Regions from separate parts of the Roseibium sp. FZY0029 genome, predicted to be linked through region 1. Evidence: predicted binding sites of a transcription regulator. Region 1 holds the regulator's gene; the other holds the start of a gene.
What was found. Region 1 encodes LexA, which represses DNA repair genes until DNA is damaged. Its sites were predicted from a motif close to TGTTCNNNNTGTGTTCNG; they were not measured.
Positions count from the first base shown of each region.

Region 2: a site for LexA is predicted at 4,578-4,595, ahead of parE (DNA topoisomerase IV subunit B). Genes of this name have one in related genera too.

Region 1 is NZ_JAZDVZ010000005.1:241,142-248,377, reverse strand. Features, by position in the region: gene fumC (class II fumarate hydratase) at 1-576, opposite strand, end outside; gene V1T76_RS15890 (alpha/beta hydrolase) at 599-1,408, opposite strand; gene V1T76_RS15885 (acyl-CoA synthetase) at 1,563-3,143, shown strand; gene lexA (transcriptional repressor LexA) at 4,161-4,871, shown strand; gene V1T76_RS15875 (ComEC/Rec2 family competence protein) at 4,876-7,236, opposite strand, start outside.
Region 2 is NZ_JAZDVZ010000005.1:528,433-535,668, forward strand. Features, by position in the region: gene V1T76_RS17175 (deoxyguanosinetriphosphate triphosphohydrolase) at 6-1,223, opposite strand; gene erpA (iron-sulfur cluster insertion protein ErpA) at 1,378-1,719, shown strand; gene xth (exodeoxyribonuclease III) at 1,787-2,569, shown strand; gene V1T76_RS17190 (hypothetical protein) at 2,771-3,091, shown strand; gene V1T76_RS17195 (tetratricopeptide repeat protein) at 3,231-4,088, opposite strand; gene parE (DNA topoisomerase IV subunit B) at 4,676-6,721, shown strand; gene V1T76_RS17205 (sulfotransferase family 2 domain-containing protein) at 6,835-7,236, shown strand, end outside.

The DNA.
Region 1 (7,236 bases):
CAGAGGCGTAGCGTCCTGCATATGGGTTCTGCCGATCTTGATGATACTGTCCCAGGCATCGGCTTTTTCCTGAAGGCTTTTGTGGAGTGTCTGAACCCCTGGCAGCAGGCGGTGGTTCACCTGGATCGCAGCCGCCATGTGCATGGCTGCAGGAAAGCTGTCATTGGAAGACTGAGACAGGTTCACGTGATCGTTGGGGTGAACCGGATCTTTTGACCCCAGTACGCCGCCTGCAAGCGCAATGGCGCGATTGGCGATCACCTCATTCACGTTCATGTTGGTTTGGGTGCCGCTACCGGTCATCCAGACGTGCAGAGGAAAATGCTCGTCCAGTTTTCCTTCGCTCACTTCCTCCGCTGCCCGGACAATCAGGCTCGCTAGATCGTCACGCAGCAGGCCCAGCTCTTCGTTTGAAAGAGCGGCTGCCTTTTTCAGGATGCCATAGGCGTGGACAAGCTCAATCGGCATCAAGTCACTGCCGATTGAAAAATACTTGAGGGAACGCTGTGTCTGCGCCCCCCAGTATTTGTCCTCCGGTACATCTATCTCACCGATGCTGTCGCTTTCAGTACGCATAAGCGTCTCCCTGTGGGTTGGCTCAAGAGGCCAGCAAGGTTTCGGTCAACTCGCTATCCGGCTTTTTAAGCCCATCGATGACGTCGAAATGATGCCGATCCGGATCTTCCCGATAAGTCGCCGTTGGCCAAGCGTCGGCGAGAAGTTTCGACTGGCGGAGGAACTCCGGACGCTCCGCCCCTCCAACCCAGGCGACGACCGGGCAGTCGATTGCGGGCTTCATAAGTGCGGCGCTCTCGGCAACGGCCTCTTCTTCGCTCATTTGGAAAGACTTGTTCATCACGGTATTTCTGAGCGGGCGAAGGTCGTGCAGACCGCTAATGGATACGACCCGCTCGATTCGCGCCAGAACGTCCTCTGACAGGCGCGTATCCTCACAGATCATCCGAGTGACCAGATGGCCTCCGGCGGAGTGACCGGCCAGCCGGATCGGCCCGGCAACACGAGCCGCCGCTTTCGTGACTGCCACACTGATCTGCCGCGTGATGTCTGAGATCCGGGCATCTGGAGCCAGCTCATAGGATGGCATGCAAACCGTCCAGCCCTTTGCCAGACACCCGCTTGAGAAATGCGACCAGGAACTCTTGTCGAATCTCAGCCAGTAGCCCCCATGCACGAAGACAACGAGCCCCTTGGATTTTCGCTCCGGCCGGAACACATCGAACCGTTGACGATCCCCTTCCCCGTAAACAACATCCAGATCCTTCTCGACCCAGCTTTTCCGGAAGGCTTCGGCATCTTGCGCCCAGCGCACAATAAAATCGTCGGCACCTGGAATATACGCTGCATTTGAATAGGCATCGTCCCAATCAGCAATCGTCATCTCGCTCATTCGAAATCCTCTAACAACCTTCGAAATTGATCGGCGGCATCCTTGCACGATTTCCTTTCAAAGCGGAACGGCCTGAATGCCAATCGCAGCTTGTCAAATAGACCTGGGTCAACCTAACGTCAGAAAAAAACCATGAACCGGGAGGCAAACTCATATGGTGGAACGCTGTTCCAATCGCGTGTCCAATCTTGCACACTTTCTGTCCAGAAATGCCGCACGATGGCCAACCCGTCCGGCCGTTGTCCAGGATGGGCGCACATGGACCTGGGCGGAAATCGATTCGCGAGTCTCAGCTCTTGCAACAGGCCTGCAGTCTGAGTTTGGCGTTTCCAAGGGGGACAGTCTCCTGGTGCAGGCTGAAAACTCTGTTCAGATGATCGAGATCATGCTGGCTGCTTTCCGCCTGGGGGCTGTCTGGGTTCCTTGCAACTTCCGTCAGGCGCCCGGTGAGACAGCCTATGCGGCGGAAAAAGCGAAGGCGAAGGTTTTCCTGTGTGACGCAAATTTCAGCGCTCAAGCCGAAGCTGTACGGAACGCAAGACCGCAGCTGACTGGTTGCGTAACGATTGGCACGAGCGACTTTGGCACCAGCTATGAGGATCTTGTCTCCCGCCACACGGGACAAGCCTTTGCGAATGAGAGCGTAGATTACAACGACCCCTGTTGGTTGTTCTTCACATCCGGCTCCACAGGACGCCCAAAGGCGGTCGTCCTCAGTCACGGGCAAATCGGTTTCGTCTGCGTCAACTACATGGCGGATCTGTTGCCTGGAACAACGGAACAGGATGCATCGCTGGTGATCGCTCCGCTCTCCCACGGCGCAGGGCTACAACTGGTCGCTCAGCTTGTGGCCGGTTCAGCGCATGTGCTTTTGCCTAGAGGTGGCTTCAATCCGGCAACCGCTTTCGAGCTGATCGAAAAACACAAGGTCAGCAATATTTTCACTGTGCCAACAATCGTCAAACGCCTGGTGGAAGATCCTGCGGTCGACCGGTTCGATCACTCAAGCCTGCGACACCTCATCTATGCGGGGGCTCCCATGTACCGGGAGGACCAGAAACTGGCGCTGCAGAAACTGGGGCACGTTCTGGTTCAATACTACGGGCTTGGCGAGGTCACCGGAAACATCACGGTGCTGCGGCCCCAGGATCATTTTCTGGAGGATGGTCCCGAGACACGCAGCGGCACCTGCGGCACGGAGCGCACCGGCATCGAGGTCTCGATCCAGGACGAACACGGCAATCTTCTGCCGCCCAATGAAACAGGTGAAGTCTGCGTTATTGGCGCAGCTGTCTGCGCGGGATACCTGGAGGACGATGAAGCCAACAAAAAGTCGTTCAGAAATGGCTGGTTCCGGACGGGCGACATCGGTCACATGGATGAACAGCGCTACCTCTTCCTGACCGGCCGAGCCTCGGACATGTATATTTCGGGTGGCTCCAACGTCTATCCGAAAGAAGTCGAGGAAGTCCTGCTCACACATCCGGATATCTCCGAGGTCGCAATTCTAGGCATTCCTGACAGGCAATGGGGCGAAGTCGGACTTGCCGTTTGCGTGGCGGCCCCGGGCAAGTCCCCCGACCCTCAGGCTTTGACGGACTATCTCGACGGCAAGATCGCCCGTTACAAATTGCCGGCACGCTACCTCTTTATTCCGGCGATGCCGACCAGCGCCTACGGCAAGATCACGAAGAAACTGGTGCGAGAGCATCTGACGGAGCAGGGCTTACTGTGAGACGGCCACCGCCCAGGACACTTGCCGACATCCGGCATCCTGGTCCCGCCGCCGAAAATCGGCGGCCCTATGCCAGATGCCGGGCGGAACCTCTAAAGATAGACATCACGGAGCCCGCGCCTCTTTTGGAGGTCTTGGGTCGCTACGCCAAACAGCATGAGCTGAGTCCGGCGGTGCGGGATCTTTCCGGTCTGACACTTGGGCCATTCGACTTCGTAATGCCAGCCTGTGCGATCGATGACCGCCACGCAGCGTAGTACAGCGACACGCATTCCTCCAAGGGCTCTACTCTCGAAACAGCGGTCGCAATTCTAGGCAGGAAGGACGGCGACTGGTTTGCGCATATATACGCCTACTGGCACGAGAGTGGCAGAGAACGTCTCGGTCACCCGCTGCCTCACACGCTTCAGATAGCGCACGCAGGCATCATCAGGGGCCACGGTCTCAAAGGCGCGGCATTTGTGGCTTCGTTGGACCCGGAAACCGAATTCACGTTGTTCCGCTTACAGCAGGCCGGACCCCTCTCCAGACCGCTTCGAAACAACGCTCTCATTACGACGCCGGCTCCGTTTGCCGATCTGACAAACAGCATCCACGAACTTGCTCTTCTGTTGGATTCATCCTCCTACGAAGTCTAGGGCCTTGGCAGCCTTGCCGGAGCGGCGTTTCGCGATGCCGACGCGATGACGGGCCTGATTTCCGAAATATTGCTTTCCCCAGGTGGCGGGGCAAGAGCAACTCAGGAGCTCCAAGTGCCCATACGCGCGATCGACCTTGATGGCGGGTTGCATGATGGCATTCTCATTGCCGGCGGGGCGCCCACGCTTGTCACTTGCGAATTGCTGATTACGACCCGATCAACATGTGACAATAAGCCTGGGCCAGTTGAAAATTGATCGTGGCCGCCAGCAAGGCACCAAGAACAGTAAGAGAACATTTACCCTTGCAGAACACAATGAGAACAGGTACCATGTTCTTGATTTGTACCAGATGTTTTCTCGGTCAGGGGACGCCTACATGCTGACGCGCAAGCAGTACGAACTGCTCATGTTCATTCACGAAAGACTGAAAGAAACCGGTGTGCCGCCGTCTTTCGACGAAATGAAGGATGCGCTCGATCTGCGCTCCAAGTCCGGCATTCATCGCCTGATCACAGCCCTTGAAGAACGCGGCTTCATCCGGCGCTTGCCGAACCGGGCAAGAGCCATGGAGGTTGTTCGCCTTCCGGATTCCATCGCACCGGGCCTGGGTACTCCTCGGCCAAGGGGCACCTTTTCGCCAGAAGTCATCGAAGGCTCGCTCGGTAAACCGGAACCGGCGAAGGCAGCACCGGAACCCGTTATCGGTGTCACGGAAATTCCCGTTATGGGCCGAATTGCCGCCGGTGTACCGATCGAGGCCATTCAGACCCACAGCCATTCCATTACCGTGCCTCAGGACCTGATTGGGCGTGGAGAGCATTACGCGCTGGAAGTGCGCGGCGATTCCATGATCGAAGCCGGCATTCTGGATGGTGACACCGTTCTGATACGCAGGACCGACAGTGCCGACAGTGGAGATATTGTCGTCGCTCTTGTCGATGATGAGGAAGCAACCTTGAAGCGCTTGCGCAAGAAAGGTGCCTCTATCGCGCTTGAAGCCGCGAACCCCGCCTATGAAACCCGGATCTTCGGACCGGGCCGCGTCCGAGTTCAGGGCCGACTTGTTGCCCTGTTTCGACAGTACTGACCCGTCACTCGTCAACGCGCTCTTTTGCAAATGAAGCGCGGCTGGCTTGACGTAACCCGTCTCTTGTGACCGTTCCTGGCCGATGCCAGGGACGCGGCGGGTCAGGGATGGCGTACACCAGCTTTTCGATTTTTGGCTTTCCGTCAGGCGGAAGTACCTCTCGGTCGCCAAGCCTATTGGTATCATCCCCCCGACGAGCAGCGCTTGCCGACAACCAGATCGAAACTGCGCCGCGTGCCGACCGCGTTTCCTGGTCCAAAACAAGCACTGAGCTGCAGTTTTCCGGAGCGACTAGATCGGTCACGATCAAATCGGCGTATCTGCAATCCATCTGAAATGCTTCGAACGTTTTAGGCTGGGCGATTGCCAAATAGGGTAAGGCCAGTTGCAGCGCCTCTTCGCTTTCCCCTGGTCCGTATGCCCTGACGACGCATCCATCATCGTCACACATTTTCTGAGGCGATTTCATCTTACGCGATAAAATCGCTTCATCAGGAACGCCTTCCGACTGAAGCCAAAGGTCTGTTGCAAAGGACCGGCCTCTAGCTTCGTAACGCAAGGCCCCAGTTTCATCCCGAGCGGCGATGCGAGAGCCGCTCGCGGCAATCTGGATGTCCGGAGGCTGGTCAGTGATGACAATCATGAGCCCCGCAAGCAGCGGAAATCCGGCGAGCAGACGCCTTCTTCCTGGCAACAACAGGCCGGCAAATAGCGCCGACAGCAGTAGACTTGCAGCCATTCCGTCGAGCCTGCCCGACGCGCCGCCTCCGGCATCCAGCGCAGCAGTGAATGAAGCCACCTTCAGAAGCAGCGACACGCCGATAGACATCACGGCCAGTGGCAGCGCAGCCAGTCCAAAGGGCATCAGAACAAACGCCATCACACCCATTGGCATGACAAGCAGCGAGAACACTGGCATGCCCAGAAGATTGCCTACAACGCCATAGGGCGCAATGCGGCTGAAATGATGTGCTCCGATGATGCCGGTCGCCAATCCGGCGACCAGCGCGGTAACAAGCAGACCCGCAACCCATTTGCCAAGAAAAACGCATGTCGCCATGCCCCATCCGGATACTCTGTCACCGGTCGATCCAAAGCGATCCCGTTGCCGCCACAAATCATAGACGGCAACCAGACAGATCACGGCGGCAAATGACATCTGGAAGCCAGGGAAAAACAGGCGTTCAGGCGCTATCACAAGAAGCAGGAGGCCTGCTAGCGCTACACTCCTCAAAGTCAGACCGCGCCGACCGACAAGAACCCCGAGAAAGACAATGGCAATCATCAAAAAAGAGCGCTGTGTGGCAACCGCTCCGCCGGACAGAAGCAGATAGACGACGGCCGCACCAAGAGCTGAGAGAGCTGCCCACTTGTGAACAGGCCATCTCAACGTCAAGACCGGAATGAGCGATAACAGCAACAAAACTGCCCCGTAGGCGCCACCGGCGAAAAGCGCCATATGCAGTCCTGAAATCGCCAGGATGTGAGCCAGCCCCGCCGAACGCAATACCTCTTCCTGCTCTTCAGCAATGCCGCTTCTGTCACCAACCAAAAGGGCGACGATCAATGCGGTTTCGGGCCCATCGGCAAGACTGGATTTGATCCGCTCCGCGATATTGCTTCGGAGTTTGGCAATGACAACAGAGGGGCGAAGCCCAATCCCCTGATCTGGAACCTTGATGACCTGAGGCGGACCAAAACTGAAGCCCGTCGCGCCTATTTGCTGAAAAAAGGCCCGGAAGGAATAGTCATACCCTCCCGGGAACACGGGACCCGCCGGAGGAAACAGGCGCGCATTGATACGAACTGTGTCCCCGACCTCCACTGCGCTATCAGCCGGAATGCGCACGCGCACTTTTGCCGGAAACACGAGCGCCTCGACCGGACGTTCATTAACCGCAGTTACAGCAAGCACAAGCCGAACACCGGCCGCTCCGGTATCCACCTCTTCAACAACCCCAGATACATCAGCGTTCATCGGCTCGGCAAGGCGCGGCGTTGATACATAAGCGGTCCGAAGGCTGGATGTCGCCAGTCCGGCGAAAAAAGCCAGGCAGAGAATGGCTGGAACCGCCACTTTGCCACCTTGCCCCACGCGCCAGACTGCGAGGCCTGCAAACACCGCCAGACCCGTCATCAGAAGCCAGGACGGCTCTTCAGGCAACCAGACATAAACGCCAATTCCCGCAGCAAACGCGAAGGCGAACCACAAGAGACCTTGCGCATCCCAAAGGCGATCTGCCGCTGAACTTTTCATCGAACCAGCATAGGGATTGTGCCCTGATAACCCGAAGCGCCGCTTCCAACGTTCATCGGGCAAAGGATCAGCAACGGACGAACCTTGCCCCTGATCATCATCAGGTGC
Region 2 (7,236 bases), 290 kb from region 1:
AGCGCCTACCCCAAATCGGGGGTGTCGTCAAACAGTCTGCGGTGCTCCTCAATGGCATATCGGTCCGTCATACCGGCGATATAGTCGCAAACGAGCCGCGCGATCTCCGTTTCGCTCAGATTGCCAAGGCCGCTGTTCCAGGGTTTCGGCATCAGGTCCGGTTCGGCATGGAACCGCGCGAAAAGATCCCGAACAACCCTTGCGACAAGTTTTCGAACCGCCAGAACATCTTCATGCCTGTAGACCCTGGCAAACAGGAAGCGCTTCACTTCCTTTTCCGCAGCCGTCATATCCTGAGAGAAGCCGACAAGGCAGCGGCCAGCCATGCGAATCTCCTGCACGCTTTGCGGAGCGACCTCGTTCAGATTGCGCACGGCCTCGCGAATGACATCCTCGACCATGCGTGTAATCGACCGCCTGACGATCTCATGGATACGGCGGCTTTCCTCGAGACCGGGATACTTGCCGTCCACCTCTTCCAGGATATCGGCCAGGAATGGGACGTCACGCATGTCTTCGATCGCGAACAGGCCCGCCCTCAATCCGTCGTCCAGGTCATGCGCGTCATAGGCAATATCGTCCGCAATCGCGGCTGCCTGCGCTTCAGCGCTCGGCCAGGTGTGCAACAGTAGATCCTGCTGTTTGGCATAGTCGCGGATCGCAAAGGGCAACTGACCACCCTTGAATTTTCCAAGAGGGGCGCCGTTGGCGTCGATCAAAGGCCCGTTGTGCTTGACCAGCCCCTCCAGCGTTTCCCAGGCCAGATTAAGGCCATCGAATTCTGCGTAGCGTTGTTCCAGATGCGTTACGACCCTGAGCGATTGGGCGTTGTGATCGAACCCGCCGTAGGGTGCCATGCACTCATGCATGACGTCTTCGCCCTCGTGGCCAAACGGAGTGTGTCCAAGGTCATGTGACAAAGCCAGGCACTCCGCCAGATCCTCATCGAGCCGAAGGGCGCGTGCCAACGAGCGCGCAATTTGCGACACCTCGATGGTATGAGTCAGACGTGTGCGGAAGTGATCGCCTTCGTGATAGACAAAAACCTGCGTCTTATGCTTCAGCCGGCGAAAGGCGGAGGAATGAATAATTCTGTCCCGATCCCGCTGGAAGGGTGTCCGCGTCGGGCTGTCAGGTTCGGGGAAGAGCCTGCCCCGGCTTTCCAGAGGGTTTTGCGCATAGATCGCGCGTGACTGTCCCCCAAATCCGATATCCGCCTTCATCTGTTTCCAGCCATCCTTCACAGACCCCGTCCGTGTTTGCCGTTCCCTCGGCCGCTGGCAATACATTGACGCGAGCGACCGCAAAACATACTTATCTGAACAAATCAGGTTTAACGTTCCCACATATGGCCGGAACAGAGCGAGTCGGTGAAACATGACCGAAACACTTGAAATTGGCGTAACAGTCAGCGACCGCGCTGCCAAGCGCATTGCTGCGATTTTGTCGAAGGAGCCGGACGGCAGCATGCTGCGCGTCAGCGTGGAAGGTGGCGGCTGTTCCGGACTGCAATATAAATATGACGTGGTCGACAGCCGCGAAGACGACGATCTGGTGATCGAAAAAAACGGAGCGACGGTTCTGATCGATTCCATTTCCCTGCAATATATGGGCGGATCGGAAATCGATTTCGTGGACGATCTGATCGGCCAGTCTTTTCAGATCAACAACCCAAATGCTGTTGCCGGATGTGGCTGCGGCACAAGTTTTACGATCTGATCCCGCTTGGATATGTGTTTTCAGCCGGTTGCCCCGGCCGTTTCAAAAAGTTGAGGCAACCGCGCTCATGAAAATTGCGACCTGGAACATCAACGGCGTCAAGGCACGTATCGACACTGTTCTGGAGTGGCTTAAGGAAGCCTCGCCGGACGTTGCCTGCCTTCAGGAAATCAAATCCGTCGATGAGAACTTTCCTCGTCAGCCGTTCGAAGACCTCGGCTACGCTGTCGAGACGCACGGGCAAAAGGGCTTCAACGGTGTTGCGCTTCTGTCCAAGACCCCGCTAGACGAAATTCAGCGCGGTTTGCCGGGGAACGAAGCGGACGAACAGGCCCGGTACATCGAAGCCAGTCTGGCGACGGAAAAAGGCCCTGTTCGAATCGGTTGCCTCTATCTTCCGAACGGCAATCCGCTCAAAACGGAGAAATTTCCCTACAAGCTCGAGTGGATGGACCGGCTGATAGCGCATGCACAAAAGCGTCTTGAGGAAGAGACGCCGTTCCTTCTTCTTGGCGACTACAACGTCATTCCCGATCCGATTGACGCCAAGAACCCTCAAAACTGGCTGGAAGACGCGCTCTTTCAACCAGAAAGCCGTCAGCGGTTTCGCGCCCTCACACACCTCGGTCTCACCGAAGCCGTCCGTTCCTGCACAGAAGCTTCAGAAACATTCACTTTCTGGGATTATCAGGCCGGTGCCTGGCAGAAGAACAACGGCATTCGCATTGATCACATATTGATGTCGCCACAGGCTACGGATCGTTTCTCCGGCTGCGGTATCGACAAGCATGTGCGCGGTTGGGAGAAGCCGTCGGACCACGTACCGGTGTGGGTCAAACTCGCCGCCTGAGACTGATTACGACCTCAATATGCAAAGGCCACCGATTGCGTTTGCACGTCCATGCTGCCAAAACGCGAAAACCAGGCTTGCAGTCGGCTGATGTCATGGTAAGCTTTTTGTCATCATGGGATAACGCTCGGCCGACCAATTTCCGCGACGGCGACATGCGGACAACACTTACCGGCGACGACAAAGGTCGCCGGCAGGGGTATGTCGATCTTCGCCACCTGTGTTTTTTCCGGTTTGATTTTCGTAGAAGCTCTGGGTTTCGGTGCGAGCGCAATGGCTCAGGATGTCTCCTGCACCTGTCGCTACAAGGGTGAAAAATACGGCATCGGTGAATCCATTTGCCTGAAAAGCCCGACGGGGTTGCGGATGGCAACCTGCGAGATGGTGCTGAACAACACCTCGTGGCAGATCAGCAACGCCCCTTGCCCACTTACGCAGAACCAGAGCCCGGCATCCGACAGCCTCGACACCCGCAATTCCGGAAACATCCAGCAAACGTTGTGGGCGAGAGCGACGCTCTAAGACCCCAATTTGGGTTTCATGCAGCTATAGGGAAGCCAAACGGCGTACCTTACGCGGCATGCTTGGCAATTCGCTGCCAGTGAGAGGCGCCGAACAAGCGCCACCTTTCCAATCGGACCAGGTTAGTCCACTTGGAGGGTTATTGTGCGGGCAGTTGCTGTGCGGTGAGCATGTCCGGACGGTTCTGCTTCAACCAGCCGTCAGCCATGGATCTTGCCATCTGCCTGACAGGCTCGGGCGAAACCGCGAAATACTGTTCATGCATGGAATGGATCCAATTCGCATCCGTTCCTTTTGCCTGTTCCCGCGCAACTGTCATCCACATCAGGCCACGCGCTTTTTTCTTGTCGGATGTTCCGAGTGCATAAAGCGTTTCACCAAGCCGGGCCTGGGCCCCGACATGCCCCTTCAGCGCAGCCAGATTGTACCAGCGAACAGCCATTCGCCCGTTGTTTTCCTGGTACATGCGGCCAAGCTCGTATTGCGCATCGGCATCGCCGAAATAGGAGGCGGCATGCGTGAAAATCTGCCGGGCGCGAGACTCATTCTTGGGTACAGCGCCTTCTATGCCGTTCAGGTAATAAGACCCGAGGGCGACAAACGCACTTGAAACAAAGGGGGCGTCGGGTGCATCCGGACGATCTTCACCGTGTTCACGGACGATCTGGCTGTAATATTCGAAAGCCTTGAGGTCGTCTTCCTTGACGCCATCGCCGGAGGCATACATCTCCCCCAACTTCCAGGCGGCCATCGGCTGACCGTTTTCGGCGGCATATTGCAGCGAACCGAGAGCTCCGGCCTTGTCGCCGGCATAATATTGACGGGCCCCTGCCCGCAGGGCTTCAGACGGGGAAAGGTCTGTCGGTCCAATCGCACGGGCTGGCGCCGGCTGCCCGTCAAAGGCGGCCACAGGACCGGTCAATCCGATCAGGATCAACGCACCGAGCACGGTTCCGGCTTTTCCGATGCGTTGAAGCTTTGTGCTGTTCTTAGGCATCCCAGTCACACTATTATCCGTCGGCAACGAAACAGGTACCCGACGGACGCTCTTGTTTTTTGTCCGCGCCAAGCGCATTTGCTGTCTCTTCGATCCTGAAGCTCGCGCTCACAGGATCCACTGTTTCGGAATGGCCTAAACTGGCCGATCATTTCGTCCTAAGTTGGGCCATACGGCGCCGAATTAAGACAATTTCCTGATTCTTATGTCCGGACGGTGTCCCGCTAGGGAAGCTGCCTTCCTGTCGGGGCGTCTCAAACATTAGCGCAACGGGTGACGGGCAAACATGGCCGAACAGGGGCAACTGAGGCAAACCGGGACCCGGCCAGCGACTCTGTCAGCAACTGTTGCGGAATTGGCACATTTCGTGGCCACACCTCCCATTCAAGGCCTGTATTTCATCACAGGCGGGTTGATGATGTGTTGCCAGAAAGGCTTTTCAGCCATGAGGGCTGTTGAAAACGGGGGCTTTTGGCCAATTACCTTTGCCGTTCTATGTTTGTCCTTCAAACTGAGGCATGATTCGGTGTAGGTAACGGCGCTGAGTTAGTGAAAACTGTGACCCAAGACCCATCAGGCGATACGGAATGAGCGCAAAAGACGATCTGTTTGCAGGCAACGCGGCGGTCGCTGCCCCGATGACACGTGACGAGCCCGCCCCTGCTCCGCAAAAGCCGCGTCCCGTTGCGCCCGTCGCGGTCAGCGACGATTATTCCGCTGCCGACATCGAGGTTCTTGAAGGGCTCGAGCCAGTCCGGCGCCGGCCAGGCATGTATATCGGCGGCACGGATGAAAAGGCGCTACACCATCTCTTTGCCGAGGTGATCGACAACTCCATGGACGAGGCGGTTGCCGGTCATGCGACCTGGATCGACGTTTCGCTTTCCGCTGATGGCTACCTGACGATTACCGACAATGGTCGCGGCATACCTGTCGACCCCCACCCCAAGTTCAAGGACAAGTCCGCGCTTGAAGTGATCATGACAACGCTTCACGCGGGCGGAAAGTTCGACAGCAAGGTCTATGAAACCTCCGGTGGCCTGCACGGCGTCGGCATTTCAGTGGTCAATGCGCTTTCTGAAGTGCTGATCGTCGAGGTCGCACGCAGCCGGAAGCTGTATCGCCAGATCTTCCGCCGTGGTCATGCTCAAGGACCGCTGGAACATGTCGGCGACACGCAGAACAGGCGCGGCACCCAGGTCAGTTTCAAGCCGGACGAGCAGATTTTCGGCAAAGGCGCCAAGTTCACACCCGGTCGTCTTTTGAAAATGGCCCGGTCGAAGGCCTATCTCTTCGGCGGGGTCGAGATCCGCTGGCACTGCGATCCTGAACTGTTGTCGGAAAAGGACGAAACACCGGCCGAGGCCGTTTTCCACTTTCCAGGCGGCCTTCGCGACTTCCTCAACGAGCGACTGTCCAAGGAACGCCGCGTCGTTGACGATGTCTTTTTCGGCCGCACCGACAATGCCGGCAAACACGGCTCCGTCGAATGGGCCGTCAGCTGGTATGCCGGCGACGGCTTCGTCAATTCCTACTGTAACACCGTGCCGACACCGGAAGGCGGAACGCACGAAGCGGGTTTCCGTTACGCGCTGCTGCGCGGCCTGAAGGCATATGGCGAGCTGACAAACAACAAGAAGGCCTCCATCATCACCGGCGACGATGTGATGACATCCGCCGGCGGGATGCTGTCGGTCTTCATTCGCGAGCCCGAGTTTGTAGGCCAGACCAAGGACAAGCTGGCGACCAACGAAGCCACCCGCATTACGGAAACGGCCGTCCGAGATGCGTTCGATCATTGGTTGACGGCTTCCCCCAACCAGGCAAACAAGCTTCTGGAATGGGTGATAGACCGCGCCGACGAGCGCTTGCGCCGCCGCCAGGAAAAGGACGTTGCCCGCAAGACAGCCGTGCGCAAGCTGCGTCTTCCCGGCAAGCTTGCCGACTGTTCGGCGAACCAGTCGGATGGAACCGAGCTCTTTATCGTGGAGGGCGACTCGGCAGGTGGCTCTGCCAAACAGGCGCGTAACCGGTCCAACCAGGCTGTCCTGCCCTTGCGCGGCAAGATCCTCAACGTTGCCAATGCCGGACGAGACAAGCTCGTCGCCAACCAGCAGCTTGCCGACCTCATTCAGGCTCTAGGCTGCGGCACCCGCTCGCAATACCGGGAAAGCGACCTGCGCTACGAAAAGATCGTCATCATGACGGATGCCGACGTCGACGGCGCCCACATTGCTTCACTCTTGATTACCTTCTTTTACCGGGAAATGCCCGAGCTGATCCGCGGCGGCCATCTCTTCCTGGCCGTCCCTCCCCTCTATCGTCTTAGCCAGGGGGGCAAGACCCTTTATGCACGCGACGATGCTCATAAAGACGAACTGATGGAGACCGTCTTCAAGGGCAAGTCCAAGGTGGAGATTGGTCGGTTCAAGGGCTTGGGTGAAATGCTGCCTGCCCAGTTGAAAGAAACGACAATGGATCCGTCCAAGCGCACAATGCTGAGGGTCGTTGTCGAAGAAGAGGCGGTGTCGGATACAAACGACACTGTTGAGCGCCTCATGGGTAACAAGCCGGAAGCGCGCTTCCGTTTCATTCAAGACAACGCTGAATTCGCAGAAGATCTTGATATTTAGACGCAACAGTGGGTAGTTTGATCTAAATCTTTTTTTGAGGAGGCGGATCGGGTGTAATTAGTTTTGCCCGCATGGCCTATTTGACCGGTCGGAAAAGTAGCATGTTAAACCGGATGTATTCGATATTGGATAGACGGCTTCGCCCATTGCGAAATCATGTCTTCCTGGCTTTTCCAAAGCATAAAATTGCCTTCGCTCGTATTGCGGAGCCGGCATTTCAGTTGTTGCGTCCGGTTCTTCATCGCCTTGCCGGCACCGACAAGCTCACGGCTCTTTCCGGAATTGATCTCAAGGCGGCCGCGACCGAACGGCTGCTTTTTCATGGAAATGTCGAGTTGTTGACGGCACGGGAACTCAAGCGCCGCCATCCCGACATGAAAGTTGCCGCCTGGGTTCAGAACCCCATGCACCGGCTTGCCTATTGTTACGAGAAGGTCATTCTGAGTTCCGATCCCCTTCCTGCCTATTACGAAGAACGGCAGTTCAGTCAGGACATGACACCACAGCAATTCGTG